Regions from separate parts of the Micromonospora sp. NPDC023888 genome, predicted to be linked through region 2. Evidence: riboswitches for the same ligand, from Rfam matches in the RefSeq annotation. Region 2 holds a riboswitch; each other region holds the start of a gene.
The links. Region 2 has a riboswitch for cyclic di-AMP ahead of AB0F61_RS24400 (transglycosylase family protein). Riboswitches for the same ligand answer to the same signal wherever they lie in the genome.
Positions count from the first base shown of each region.

Region 1: linked by a shared signal. The riboswitch ahead of AB0F61_RS03900 (C39 family peptidase) and the one ahead of AB0F61_RS24400 (transglycosylase family protein) in region 2 are both predicted to bind cyclic di-AMP.
Region 3: linked by a shared signal. The riboswitch ahead of AB0F61_RS15265 (NlpC/P60 family protein) and the one ahead of AB0F61_RS24400 (transglycosylase family protein) in region 2 are both predicted to bind cyclic di-AMP.
Region 4: linked by a shared signal. The riboswitch ahead of AB0F61_RS24055 (hypothetical protein) and the one ahead of AB0F61_RS24400 (transglycosylase family protein) in region 2 are both predicted to bind cyclic di-AMP.

Region 1 is NZ_JBEZZW010000003.1:189,769-192,949, forward strand. It holds gene AB0F61_RS03895 (alpha/beta fold hydrolase) at 1-349, opposite strand, end outside; gene AB0F61_RS03900 (C39 family peptidase) at 484-1,332, opposite strand; cyclic di-AMP (ydaO/yuaA leader) riboswitch at 1,565-1,706, opposite strand; gene AB0F61_RS03905 (hypothetical protein) at 1,991-2,761, opposite strand; gene AB0F61_RS03910 (hypothetical protein) at 2,895-3,181, opposite strand, start outside.
Region 2 is NZ_JBEZZW010000030.1:44,726-47,906, reverse strand. It holds gene dinB (DNA polymerase IV) at 1-826, shown strand, start outside; gene AB0F61_RS24405 (hypothetical protein) at 950-1,309, shown strand; gene AB0F61_RS24400 (transglycosylase family protein) at 1,406-2,077, opposite strand; cyclic di-AMP (ydaO/yuaA leader) riboswitch at 2,078-2,249, opposite strand; gene AB0F61_RS24395 (ThuA domain-containing protein) at 2,404-2,802, opposite strand; gene AB0F61_RS24390 (nitroreductase family protein) at 2,788-3,141, shown strand; gene AB0F61_RS24385 (nitrilase-related carbon-nitrogen hydrolase) at 3,086-3,181, opposite strand, start outside.
Region 3 is NZ_JBEZZW010000014.1:76,415-79,595, reverse strand. It holds gene AB0F61_RS15270 (N-acetylmuramoyl-L-alanine amidase) at 1-1,240, opposite strand, end outside; cyclic di-AMP (ydaO/yuaA leader) riboswitch at 1,475-1,610, shown strand; gene AB0F61_RS15265 (NlpC/P60 family protein) at 1,624-2,664, shown strand; gene dcd (dCTP deaminase) at 2,727-3,181, opposite strand, start outside.
Region 4 is NZ_JBEZZW010000029.1:66,990-70,170, forward strand. It holds gene AB0F61_RS24050 (carbonic anhydrase) at 1-305, shown strand, start outside; gene AB0F61_RS24055 (hypothetical protein) at 363-1,382, opposite strand; cyclic di-AMP (ydaO/yuaA leader) riboswitch at 1,387-1,517, opposite strand; gene AB0F61_RS24060 (YibE/F family protein) at 1,684-3,054, opposite strand.

The DNA of each region.
Region 1 (3,181 bases), on a different contig from region 2:
GTGACCAGAGCGCTTTGATGCCCAGCCCGACCACCGCGTCCACCGGCATCCCGGCGTCGCGCGCGGCCAACGCGAGGCCGAACACGCCACCCAGCGAGTGCCCGAGCACGACGAGCCGGTCGTCGGGGGCGAGGGCCTGCGCGATCCGCTGGGCGAAGCCGGCGAAGGAGTACGACGGCAGCGGCGGCGCCCAGCCGTGACCGGCCAGGTCCGGCGCCAGCCACCGCCCGGGCCAGTGTTGTTCCAGGTGGGGCGCCCAGGGCAACCACACGTCGCCGGTCGCCCCCATCCCGTGCAACAGCAGCAGGACCGGCCGTCGACCGGCGTGACCACCCGATTCATCCACCACGGCCGCAGTCTCCCACGGTTCACGGTCAGGTACGAGAGTCGTCGACGGGGGCGTACCCCGGGATCGGCGGGAGAGACGCCGCGGGCGCCGACCCCTCGTGAGGGACGGCGCCCGTGGCGGTATGCGTGCCTGGGTCAGGCGGAGTAGCCCCGGCTGGCGATCCAGTTGGCCAGGTCGATGGTGGTGATCCAGTACGACGGGTCGGCCGGGTTCGCCGAGTCGGCGATGCGCACCGTGCGGCCGTTGTCCTTGTAACCCACGACGGCGATGTAGTGCCCGCCGCCGTAGGAGTGCCAGCCGCCGTCGGTGTCGGTGGCGTCCCCGACGACGTTGGCGACCACGCCACGGCCGTCGGTGATGGCCTTGACCACGTCGGCCTGGAGGCGGTCCATCTGCGCCGGGCTGGGCGCGCCGGCGAACATCCGGGTCCGGTACGGGGAGCCCTTCACCTCGGCGTTGAGCACCCGGGTGGTGTCCTCGGCCGAGTTGGTGCCCATCTCGGTGGTGCCCAGCTCGGCGCCGAGCTCCTCCTGGGTGCGGTCGATCCCGGTGGCGCTCAGTGCGTTGCGGGTGGCCGCCGGACCGCAGTTGTAGTAGGTGTTCTGCGCCTCGTACTCGTAGTCGAGCACCTTGGTCGCGGGCGGCTTCGGCCGCTCCGGCCTGCGGGTCAGGTCCGGGTTGCTGCTGGCCTTGGCGGCGGGCGAGGCGGCGCTGGTGGCCGGGGCGGCGCTGGCCGCCGCGGCGCTGGCCGACGGGGAGGCGTCGCGCGCCTCGCCACGGGAGGCGGCGACGCCGCTGCGCATCTCGGCGACAGTGGTCGCGGTGCGCTGGCCGGCCGGCGCGTCGTCGGTGGTGGCGAGCAGGGTGCCGGTGGTGGCGGCGATCACGAGGGCCGCGGCGGAGGCGGCGACGATCTGGTACGGGCGCTCGCTCGTGATGCGGCGGAGCTGGCGCTGAAGGGTGTGCTTCACGGGGTCCTCCACGGATCGGGGGGAGAGCGGCACACCGGGGCCGGACCGGTATCCGGGCAGCCGTCAGCGCGCGGACGATGGTCCGCGGATGGTGAACCGCTCAGGGGAACGCCCGGCGTGGCCGGGCGGTTAGGCGATGACCCGGGGGGTCAGCTCACCGTCACGTGACGGATGAGCGGGGGCACCGCTGCGCCGTGGAGGCGAGGGAACAGCCGAGGGGTGGAGAGGTGCTGCACGAGGATGGAACTCCTTCCGACACCGCCTACCGGGTTAGCTGACGGATTCGGGCGGGAAGATCGCCCTACCGCGGGCCGTGGCTCGCGGATTCACCCCGGACTTACTGATGGGTCCCCGGTTCGTTCATCACGATTGAGCGGGTCGGCGCGGCGTCGCCTCTTGCGATCGGTTACCGCACCGGACGGGACGACACTACTGGCCCGTTCACACCCTGCCAAGCCAGGTTCACCTGCGTAAACCCGAATCGGCGCGGCAATTTCTGCGCGTCTTGCCGATGATGTGACTCGATGGGACAAGCGGTTACGGTGACGCCTATGGGCGACAACCGGACAGCTCGCCGATATCGCGGTCACAATTCCGGGAAAAATAGCGCCGAACGTGCCGCGCGCCCGAATTCGGAATCCCGTGACCGGGCTCACATAACGGATCGGGCTCAACCCGCCCGGGCCGGGCGCCAGCGTGCCACGACGGCGGGACGGGCCGCCCCGCGCACCAGTCGGCGGGCGGGCGCGGGGGTCGGCCGCAGCCGGGCCGCTGCCGCCCACGCCTCCTCGGCAAGGGCACGCGCCGACTCGGCGGCCAGTTCCGCAGCCCGCCAGGCGGCCCGCTCCGCGGTGGCGGCGGCCTGGTGGTCGGCCCGTCTCGCGTCCCGGATCGACCGGCTGAGCAGCGCTTCCTGCTCGACCGGGTGCCGCCGGGGATCCCAGCCGTGCCGGTGCCCGAACACGTCGCTGAGCTGCGCCATGCTCAGGTCGCCCCGCCAGTACGCCGCCGTCGCCGCGCGGTGCAGGTAGCGCTCCCGGGCGGCGTATTCAGCGGGGGTGCGAGGAGTGTCGGGGGTGGGCAGCGCCCCGGCCCCCGCGAAGCGGCGCGCCGCGGTGTCCGCCTCGTCGTACCGCGCCCAGGCGCGTTCGGCCGCTTCCTGACTGGCCAGCCAGGCATCGCGTCGCCGCCGGGCCGTCCGGGCCGCGCCGGCCGCGGCGACGGCCACCTCCTCGGCGTACCGGCGCCTGTCGACGATCTCGGCCGCGGCCACCTCCCGCGCGGTCGGTGCGGCCGGGGACGGGTCGTCGGTGGGCCGGTCCCGTTCGGGCCGGGCGACAAGCACGGCGAGCATGCCGAGCGCCAGCAGGAGCAGGGCCGACCAGATGGCAGCGGCCTGCGGTACCTCGGTTACGAACTGGTAGAAGACGGCAGTCTCCATGGTCGGCACCTCGCGGAGGAAGCAGAGCGATGGGGAGCCCCGCCGGCCACCCGGCCACGGCGGGCCACGGGTCGGCGGGGTGCGGAGCTGGTGGGTCGACGGAGCGCGGCGACGGGACGCTTGTCCCGGTGGCTCAGCGCCCGGGTGGACCTCGGGGTGCCCGGCTGCGGGGGCTGTCGACGAGGGGCAGCCGGTCGGGTCCGGCCGCGCGGACCGGCAGCGCGCCTGTCGCGATGACGCCCTGGTCACCGGGGAGCGCCGGTGGCGCGTCGACCGACCAGGCCGGGAGAGCCTCCTCGGCGGCACCCGCACTCGGCGCGGCACCCACGCTCGGGGCGACGGTCGGGGTCGGCGCGAAGGTCGGCTGCGACGGTGACACGGCGGCCGAGGCCGGGCCGGCGCCGAGCGCCAGGGCCGCGA
Region 2 (3,181 bases):
CGAGCGGCTGCGCCACGAGGTTCGGACCCGGATCCACCTGCCGATCACGGTGGGGGTGGCCCGTACGAAGTTCCTGGCGAAGGTGGCCAGTGGGGTGGCGAAGCCGGACGGGCTGCTGGTGGTCGCACCGGACGCCGAGTTGGCGTTCCTGCACCCGCTGCCCGTCGAGCGGCTGTGGGGCGTCGGCCCGGTCACGTCGGGGAAGTTGCGGGAGCACCGGATCCGTACCGTCGGCGAGGTGGCCCGGCTGGGCGAGGCCGCGTTGGTGTCGCTGCTCGGGTCGGGCGCCGGACGGCACCTGCACGCGTTGGCGCACAACCACGACCCCCGCTCGGTGCAGGTCGGCCGCCGTCGCGGTTCGATGGGCGCGCAGCACGCGCTGAGCCGTACCCCGCATGCCCCGGCGGAGCTGGACGCCATCCTCGCCGGCCTGGTCGATCGGGTCTCCCGGCGGATGCGGGCGGCCGGGCGGGCCGGGCGCACGGTGATGCTGCGACTACGTTTCGGCGACTACACCCGGGCGACCCGCTCGCACACCGTGGGCAAGGCGACCGCCGACACGGTGCCGCTGCTCGCCGCCGCGCGGGCGCTGCTACGGGCCGAACTGACCGAGATCGATCGCCGTGGGGTGACATTGGTCGGCGTCTCGGTGGGCAATCTGGACGACAATCCGGTGCAGCCGGAGCTGCCGTTCCACCGCGACCCGGGTGCGGAGCTGGATGCCGCGGTGGACGCGGTCCGTGACCGGTTCGGATCGGCGGCGCTCACCCGAGCGGTGCTGCTCGGCCGGGACCCGGGTGTGGAGATGCCGCTGCTGCCGGATTGACCGATCTGCGTGCGGCGTCCCGGCGACCGCTGCGACCGGAGACACATCACAGCAGGTCGGCGGTTTAACCCACGGCTGACGGGTGACCCTTGTGGGGTACAGCCTGACAAGGGGGGACCCACGATGTCCGACGACACCAGCCACCGACCGAGCCGCAACGCCGAACGCCCGCACGACGTGACCGACCCGCTGCTGTGGCAGCTCGCGATCGACGTGCTCAGCGCCCACGAGCCGGACGACGAGGGCCACTGCCGCAACCTCCAGTGCGCCGGGCAGTCCTGGCCGTGCGCGGCCCGCAACGGCGCCGAGCAGTCGATCCGACTGGCCCGCAGCACCCCCGAGTCGGTCGAGATGACCATCGACGAGGGCCACAGCGACGAGGGCTGGCCCCGGGAGAGCACCGCACCGGCCCCCCGCTGGGGCTGGAACGCCGGCCCGGTCGCGTCGCAGCGAGGGTCGAAGGCGGCCGCCTCCGCGGCGTGACGGCGTCCCGTGGGGTACGAACGCTCGGGCTGATCCGCACCACACGCACGAACGCTCGGCCGGTGACCCGGCCGAGCGTTCGCGTGTCGTCATCCGTCAGAGGCTGAGCCGCTGACCCGGGAAGATCAGCCCCGGGTCGGCCCCGATCAGCTGCCGGTTGTGCTCGTACAGCGCCTGCCAACCGCCGGTCACCCGGTGGCCGTCAGCGATCTCCGACAGGGTGTCGCCCGGCTGGACCAGGTACGTCTGGCCGCCCGTGGTCGGCGCGGTGCGCTCGTGGTTGCGGGTCGCCGGCTGTTCCCGCCGCGACGGCCGCTCCTGCTGCTCGGTGGGCTTTGCGGTGGTCTTCTGCGTGGACTTCGTCGACGGCTTCGCGGTGGACTTCGTCGACGGCTTCGTGGTGGAGCCGCCCTTCTTGCCGCAGGTCGGCCACGCGCCGATGCCCTGCCCGTCGAGCACCTTCTCGGCGATGGCGATCTGCTCGCCGCGGCTGGCCAGGTCGGCGCGGGCGGCGTACTTCTTGCCGCCGTAGCCGGCCCACGTGCTCTGGGAGAACTGCAGGCCGCCGTAGTAGCCGTTGCCGGTGTTGATCTTCCAGTTGCCGCCGGACTCGCACTGGGCGACCGCGTCCCAGTTGACCGAAGCCTGCGCGGGGGCGGCCGGGCCGAAGAGGGCGACCGCACCGGTGACCGCACCGACGGCCAGGGTGCCGACGGCGAGACGGCGGGTGGTGACCCGTCGATGACGGGGCGTGTAGACAGACGTCATGTGAACTTCCTCCACGCCGGCGAGGTGAGCTGTCGGGTTCGGGCCGAGGAGCCCGGCCGCACGGTGGCGGCTTCACCCCGAGGTGACGTGCACCGAGGAACGTTGGGTCCCCCGCTCCTGCCCGGGTGACTGGGTTCCGACGACCGGGGGCAGGATTTGGCGTTGCCGGCCGTGGTGTCCGCAGTGGCGAACCCGACCGACGTTAGGCACGGCCGGTGACGATCGCCCAACCCGTGTGAAGTTCTTCACCGGGCCACGCGGGGCGTCACCCGCAGCGGTTGCGGACGGGTGGACAGTGTGCAGTGACCACGGTGGACCGTTGCGGATCAGACGCCGTGACGGAGCCAGAGCACGATGCGCCGCAGCAGCTCCACGTGCCCCGGCGACTCGTACGACCGGGCGTCGTGACCGAGTGCGTTGTAGACGATCCGGCTGCTCCCGACCGTGCGCGCCCAGACCAGCGGGTGGGTCGCGCCGCCCTCGTCGTGGACGTAGAGGGTCTCGACGTCGACGCCGTCGAGCAGCTCCAGGTCGGTGTAGCGCTCGTCGTGCACCTCGAAGTCCACCAGACCGGTAGTGATCGGATGCTCGACGTCGGTGCGTCGGATGAGGCTCGACCCGATCGGCGGGTGGAAGGTCCGGCCGTGGCCCCAGGCGGCGCCGATCGTGGACCGCCAGGTCGCGAGCTGGGGAAACGCGATCGTCGCGCTGTGCATGGCGAGCAGGCTGCCGCCACGGGCCAGGAAGTCGTCGAGGACGCGACCGAACTCCGCGTCCAGCGTCTCGACCTGGTACGCCCGGTCCCCCGTGACGTGATCGAGGACTGCCTACGCATCGCGCTCCAGGCACCCAGCGGCCGCAACAGGCAACGGTGGGACTTCATCTTCGTCGAGGACCCGCAGACCCGGGCCGCCGTCGCCCGGCTGTGGCGACTCGGCCTGATGGCCCCGCCACCGGCGTCGGGCGGCACCGGGCCAGCCTTCAGCCGGATGGACTTCGCCACCGACTTCAAGCCCGGTCCGCGGGCCGACGCGGACTCGTTCGCCCACTGGGACCGCTGGTAGCGGGCCGCCGCCACAGGCCACCGACAGCGACGACCAACAG
Region 3 (3,181 bases), on a different contig from region 2:
TGTCCCAGTGCATGCCACGGACGTTCGCGGCGATGGTGCCGGGCACGTTGTCGTGGCCGATGATGTGCTGGCGGTCCAGCGGGACGCCCAGCCGCAACGCGAGATGACGGACCAGCTTCGCCGAGGTCCGGTACATCGCCTCGGTGTACCAGGTGCCCTGCGCCGCGAAGCCCTCGTGCTCCAGCCCGACCGCCTTGGCGTTGACGTACCAGTTGCCGGCGTGCCAGGCGACATCCTTGGTCTTGACGTGCTGGGCGACGTGCCCGTCCACGGAGCGCAGCGTGTAGTGCCAGCTCACGTAGGTCGGGTCCTGGACGAGTTGCAGGGTGGTGGCCCAGCTTCCCTCGGTGTCGTGGATGACGATGTACTCGATCTTCTGCCGGGCGGGCCGGTCGGACAGGTCGTGGTTGCCGTAGTCCCCGTCGCCGAACGCCGCGTAGGGCGCCGGGATCCACTCGCAGGAGATGGTCCGGGGGCATTCCAGCCCGTCCGGGCGGGCGAGCCGGCGCAGACCCAGTCGGTCCAGCCAGGAGCGCTCCGGACGGATCGCGCGGGCCGGCAGCGTGATCCGCTGGCCGTCGTCGGTCACCCGCGACTCGCCGGCGCCGATGGTGGTGAAGACCTCGTCGGCGAAGGCCGCCGCGGCGTCGGCGCTGTCCGCGCCGGCGTAGCGGGCCACCGCGCCGTACCAGGTGGCGGGGTCGGTGCCGGCACCGACCGGCGCGCCCAACTCCCGCTGGTACGAGGCCAGCAGCGCCGCCCCGCCCCGGATGTTGACGGTGGGGTCGGTGCGCAGCGCGTCGGGGGCCGCGCCGGTCAGGGCGGCGGCGGCATCCACGGTCTGCAACGCGGCGGCGGGTGGCGCCGGATCCTCGGCCGGCCGGGGGGCGGGTGCCAGCGCGGTACGGGAGTCGTCGCCGCGCGGGTCCTCGGTGCCGGTGTCGTGGTGGCCGCCCACGGGCAGCGCGGCCACGTGTCGGGCGTCGGTCAGGTGCATGGGGCCGTAACCGCCGCTGGTGCTGGGTGTGCCGGCGTTGCTGTCCCAGCGGGACTCCAGGTAGGACACGCCGAGCAGCACGTCGGTCGGTACGCCGTACTCGGCCGCCGCGGCGGCGTACTGCTGCTGACGGTCGGCGGTGGGCGCGGCGGCGTTGGCGGGTGGTGGGACCGCGGTCGCGGCGGCGACCACGGCGGCGGCGAGCAGTGCACGCCGGCCGGCGAGCAGGGTTGGATGGTGCATCGAACCCCCTAGATTTCGCGGGTGAAGATGAGGCCACCTTCGCGCCGGCCGGGAGTCCGCGTCAATACCTTTCCATGTATCGACTCGTCGGGAAAGAAATCTTCACGTACGGTCGGTGACCCTCTCCGATCGGTACGGAGTGTCACGGCCGCACGGGTTGCGGAGTGGTAACAAGCGTCTCTACTCTGGTCATTCGTCGGCCCGATAGCAGCTCCGTCCAGCCCGGGCGGTAACGGACCGACACCGCCGAGTCGTTTCCGAACGAACCGGGGACCCATGTCTCCCGGGGTGAATCCGCAACCACTGCGGTAGGGCGCCGACTTCCCGCCCGAACCCGTCAGCTAACCCGGTAGGCGGTCAGGAAGAAGGAGTACGGAACCCCGGTGGCACTCCATGCCCCGCGGCCGTCGTCCGAGCGGTCGGCAGCAGCCGGCCCCACGTCGATCGCGCCGCGCCCACGCTGGTCCCGCTTCACCACCGCGCTCGCCGCACTGGCCGGCGTCGCCGTCGTCCTGACCGGCAGCGCCACGGCGGCCCACGCCGACCCGTCCGTCGCCGAGATCGAACGCCAGATCGACGCCGACTGGAACAAACTCGAACCGGTCATCGAACAGCACAACGCCACCCGGATCGACCTCGCCAACAAGCGCAAGCAGGCCCAGGCGCTGGCCGCCCGGATCGCCCCGCTTGAGCGTCAGGTCGACGTCGCGATGGACAAGGTGAGTGCCCTGGCCGTGCGCGCCTACAAGGGCGAGAACGTGCTCACCGTCAACGCGGTGCTGGGTAGCCAGTCACCGAGCGAGGTGGTCGGCCAGCTCGAAATGCTCGACCGCTTCGCGCACAACCAGCAGCAGGACGTCCGCGAGGTGGCCGACCTGCGCGACGAGTTGGCCAGGCAGAAGGCGCCGCTCGACGAGATGGTGACCCAGCTCACCCGTACCGAGGCCCAGTTGGCGGCGAAGAAGAAGCAGATCAACGACGAGATCGACAAGCTGCAGAAGCTGCGCCTCAAGGTCTACGGCAGCGGCGGCGGCGGTCCGTTGCGCCCGGCGCCCTGCCCCGGCAGCTACCCCGGCGGCGCCGCCGGCACGGCCGTCAAGTTCGCCTGCGCGCAGATCGGCAAGCCCTACGTCTGGGGCGCCGAGGGCCCGAACTCGTACGACTGCTCCGGGTTGATGCTCGCCGCCTGGGCGAAGGCCGGGGTGTCACTGCCGCACAACGCCGCCGCGCAGAGCCGCGTCACCAAGAACGTCAGCAAGGCCGACCTGCGCCCCGGCGACCTGGTCTTCTACTACAGCGACATCCACCACGTCGGCATGTACGTCGGCGGCGGCTGGGTGGTGCACGCCTCGCAGGCCGGTCAACCGATCAAGATGAAGAAGGTCGACGACGGTCCGATCCACAGCTACGGCCGTCCCGGCTGATCGAGGGTGCCGACCGAAGGGCCCGTCGCGATTCGTCGCGGCGGGCCCTCGTCGTCACCTGTTCAGCGGGTGGGCCAGGTGCGCCAGTGCTGCCACGCGCGGCTCGGTGTCGGCCCGCGCTGCCCCTGGTAGCGCGAGCCGTAGACCGCCGAGCCGTACGGGTGCTCGGCCGGCGAGGAGAGCCGGAAGATGCAGAGCTGCCCGATCTTCATGCCCGGCCAGAGGGTGATGGGCAGGTTCGCCACGTTCGAGAGTTCAAGCGTGACGTGACCGGAGAAGCCGGGGTCGATGAAGCCGGCGGTGGAGTGCGTGAGCAGCCCGAGCCGCCCGAGTGAGCTCTTGCCCTCCAGTCGGCCGGCGAGCTGGTCGCCAAGTGAGATGACCTCAAGCGTCGAGGCGAGCACGAACTCCCCGGGGTGCAGCACGAACGGCTCCCCGTCGGGCACCTCGACCGCCGACGTCAGGTCGTCCTGCTGCATCGCCGGGTCGATGTGGGTGTAGAGGTGGTTGTTGAAGA
Region 4 (3,181 bases), on a different contig from region 2:
GCACCCAGCCTCCCGGGCACCTGGGTGCGGTGGTCGACGCCGTGCTGCCCAGTCTGCGCCGGGCCGAGACCGAGGGTGTGGACGACATCGACGGCATCGTCGACATCCACATCGCGCAGACCGTTGAGACGCTGCTCCGGGAGTCGCCGGTGCTTGCCGACGAGGTGGCGCAGGGGCGGTGCGCGGTGGTGGGTGTGTCGTACCGGCTGGCCGCCGGAGCGGTGCGCCCGGTGGCCGCCGTGCCGGCCGGCTTCGCGGCGCTCGACGTGCCGACCGGCTCGGCCGACCCGGTCGCGGCCGCCTGACGCGTCGAGGGCCGCTCCGCGCGACGCGGAACGGCCCTCGACGGAGGATGCTGCGGGTCAGAGCATCGACATGTGCACGTGGTCGGTGTGGTTCGACGGCCCGCTGTACGACTTCCAGCCGGTCGCCGGGAACCAGATCTGCCGGTTCCAGATCACGTAGTAGATGCCGAGCCGGTCGGCGTTGCGGATGAGGAACGCGGCGACGTTGTTGCCGTACGTCCGGGTGTCCTCGTTGTGCCACGGTGAGAAGCCGCTCTTCTGTAGCGACCAGTCGCAGGCGCGGCCCTTCGGGTGCTCGTACGGCCCGCCGTTGCGGTGACAGCCGACGAACCGGTTGAAGCCGGCCCGCTTGACCTCCTTGTACGCGTGCAGCGTGCGCGGCGTGACGCAGCCGGACGTGGTGGGGTCATCCTCGCTACAGGACTGCGCCTTCCAGTCACCGTCGGCGGTGCGGCCCGGCCCGATCCGGGCGACCGGCGAGGTGGCGTCCACCAGACCGCCGGTGAAGCCCTTGCCGCCAACCAGGGCGAGCGCCTTGTCGGCCTCGCTCTTGCGCTTGGCCATCACGGCGGTCTGCTTCTGCTGCTCCCGGACCTCGGTGTCGAGGGCCAGCTTGGCCTGCTCGGCACGGGCCTTCACCGTGTTGACCTCAGCGAGCTTGTTCTCGTTCACCATGTTGATCTCGTCGAGCATCGCGGCGCGCTGGACGAACGTGTCCGGGGCGTCGCTTTCGAGCAGCATCGCGAGTGCGCCGATCCGACCGGTGCGGTACGACTGGGCGGCGATCTGCCCGACCTGGGGCGCCAGCGCGTCCAGGTCGGCCTTGGCCCGGTCCACCTCGATCGCCAACTCCAGTTGCCGCTTCTTGGACTTGTCCAGTTTGGACTTGGCGGCGGAGTAGTCGCGGTTCACCTGCTCGATGACGTCGTTGAGCAGCTTGGGCTCGTCGTCCTCCTCGTGCCCGGACGGTGTGGGGGTCGTCGGGGCGGCGTGGGCCGGGAGGGGCCCGGCGAGCACGGTCAGTGCGGCGATCACGGCCACCACGGGTGTCAACCAGCGGCGTAGGGGTGCCGTCACAATGTTCCCTTCCCTCGACCGCCGACCGGGTTAGCTGACGGGTTCGGGGCGGAAGTGGCCCCTACCGCTGACGCGGATTCACCCCACACACCTGGGTCCCCGGCTCGCCGGTTGGCGATTGGGCGGTGGCACCGCAGGCGCCGCTTCGCGCCTTCATCGGTAACCGGCAGCGAGGTTACCCGAGAGTCGACTGGGTGAGCTACGCCTGGATGCCGACCAAAAGTGTCATTTCGCCATAGCGTTGTGTGACCAGTGACGCGGTTCTCAGGGGGAAGACCCGATCTGGTCACGCTGAGGAGTGTCACCATGCCGTATCCGTGCTCCTGTTCGACTCCGGCCACCCGTCGGTGGCGGTGGATGGGGGCCGGGCCCGCGTCTGGTCCGGCTCGTCGGGTCGCCTCGTTCGCGGCGCGTTGAGGGCGGCCAGCGCCTCCGCCCGGTCCGCCCGGGGGCGCGGCCGGGCGGCGTCGACGGGCGGCGTGGTTTCGGCGCGCCCGGCCGCGGTCACGATCGCGGCCAGCCCGGTGGTCAGTGGCACGGCGGCGATCAGCCCGAGCGTGGCGACCGCGCTGCGGACGATCTCCTGCGCGAGGAACTCGCTGGTGAGGATCTGCCCGATCGGCCGCGAGTCGGCGGTGAGCAGGAGCAACAGGGGCAGCGACGCGCCCGCGTACGCCAGCACGATGGTGTTGACGGTGGAGGCGATGTGCGCGCGGCCGACGCGGGTCGCCGCACGGTAGAGCTGCATACGGGTCAGCCCGGCATTGGCGTTCGCCAGCTCGGTGACGGTGGCCGCCTGGGTGACCGTCACGTCGTCGAGCACCCCGAGCGAACCGATGATGATCCCGGCGAGCAGCAGGCCGTGCAGGTCCACGTCGCCCTGGAACATCGACAGTGTCGTCGCGTCCTCGCTGCCGAAGCCGGTGAGGTGGGTCGCCGCCGTGGCGATGGTGGCGAGCACGCCGGTCAGCACCAGGCTGCCCAGGGTGCCGAGCACCGCGACCGAGGTCTGCGCTGTGACGCCGTGGGTCAGGTAGAGCACCACGAACATGATCAGGGCGGCGCCGACCACCGCCACCAGGAGCGGTGATCTGCCGGCGCCGATGCCCGGCAGCACGAAGGTGAGCAGGATGGCGAAGCTGGCCGCCAACCCGGCGAGCGCGGCCAGACCTCGCCAGCGGCCGAACGCGACGATCGCGGCGGCGAAGATCACCGCCAGCCACACCATCGGGGTGCCGCGCTGGTGCTCGGCGATGTTCCAGTTGCTGAGGGCGGGATCGGTCGGGTCGGTCAGCTCGACCAGGATGACCTCGTCGCCGACGTCGACCCGTGGCGCGCCCGGGCCGTCGGGCACCGGTGTCTGCACCTGCTGGCCGGCGGCGGGTCCGTCGTCCACCCGGACGTCGACGGTGCCGCACGGCCCGGCGCCGACCCGGGGTGTGCCCTCGGGGCTCGACGGCACCGGCGGGCATGGCTCGGTCACCACCCGGGTCACCGTGCCGGCGTAGCGGGGCACGTCCGCTCCGCCGTCGGTCCGCGGTGCTCCTCCGCGCGGCCAGAGCAGCGCCGCGGCGAGCACGGTGGCGACGAAGAGGGGCACCACCGTCATGACGAGGATCCGTCGCACCCGGGGCGGGGCGGACGGAGCGGGACGGGCGTGGTCGGAACCCAAGTCGAGACTCCCAACGATCCGGTGCGGGATACGGGCCAGCGGGCCGCGCGGTTCAGCGTCGTCGCCGAAAGTCGGCGACCGGGCGCGGCGGATCGCGGACCGACGACCACGCGATCACCGACGGTCA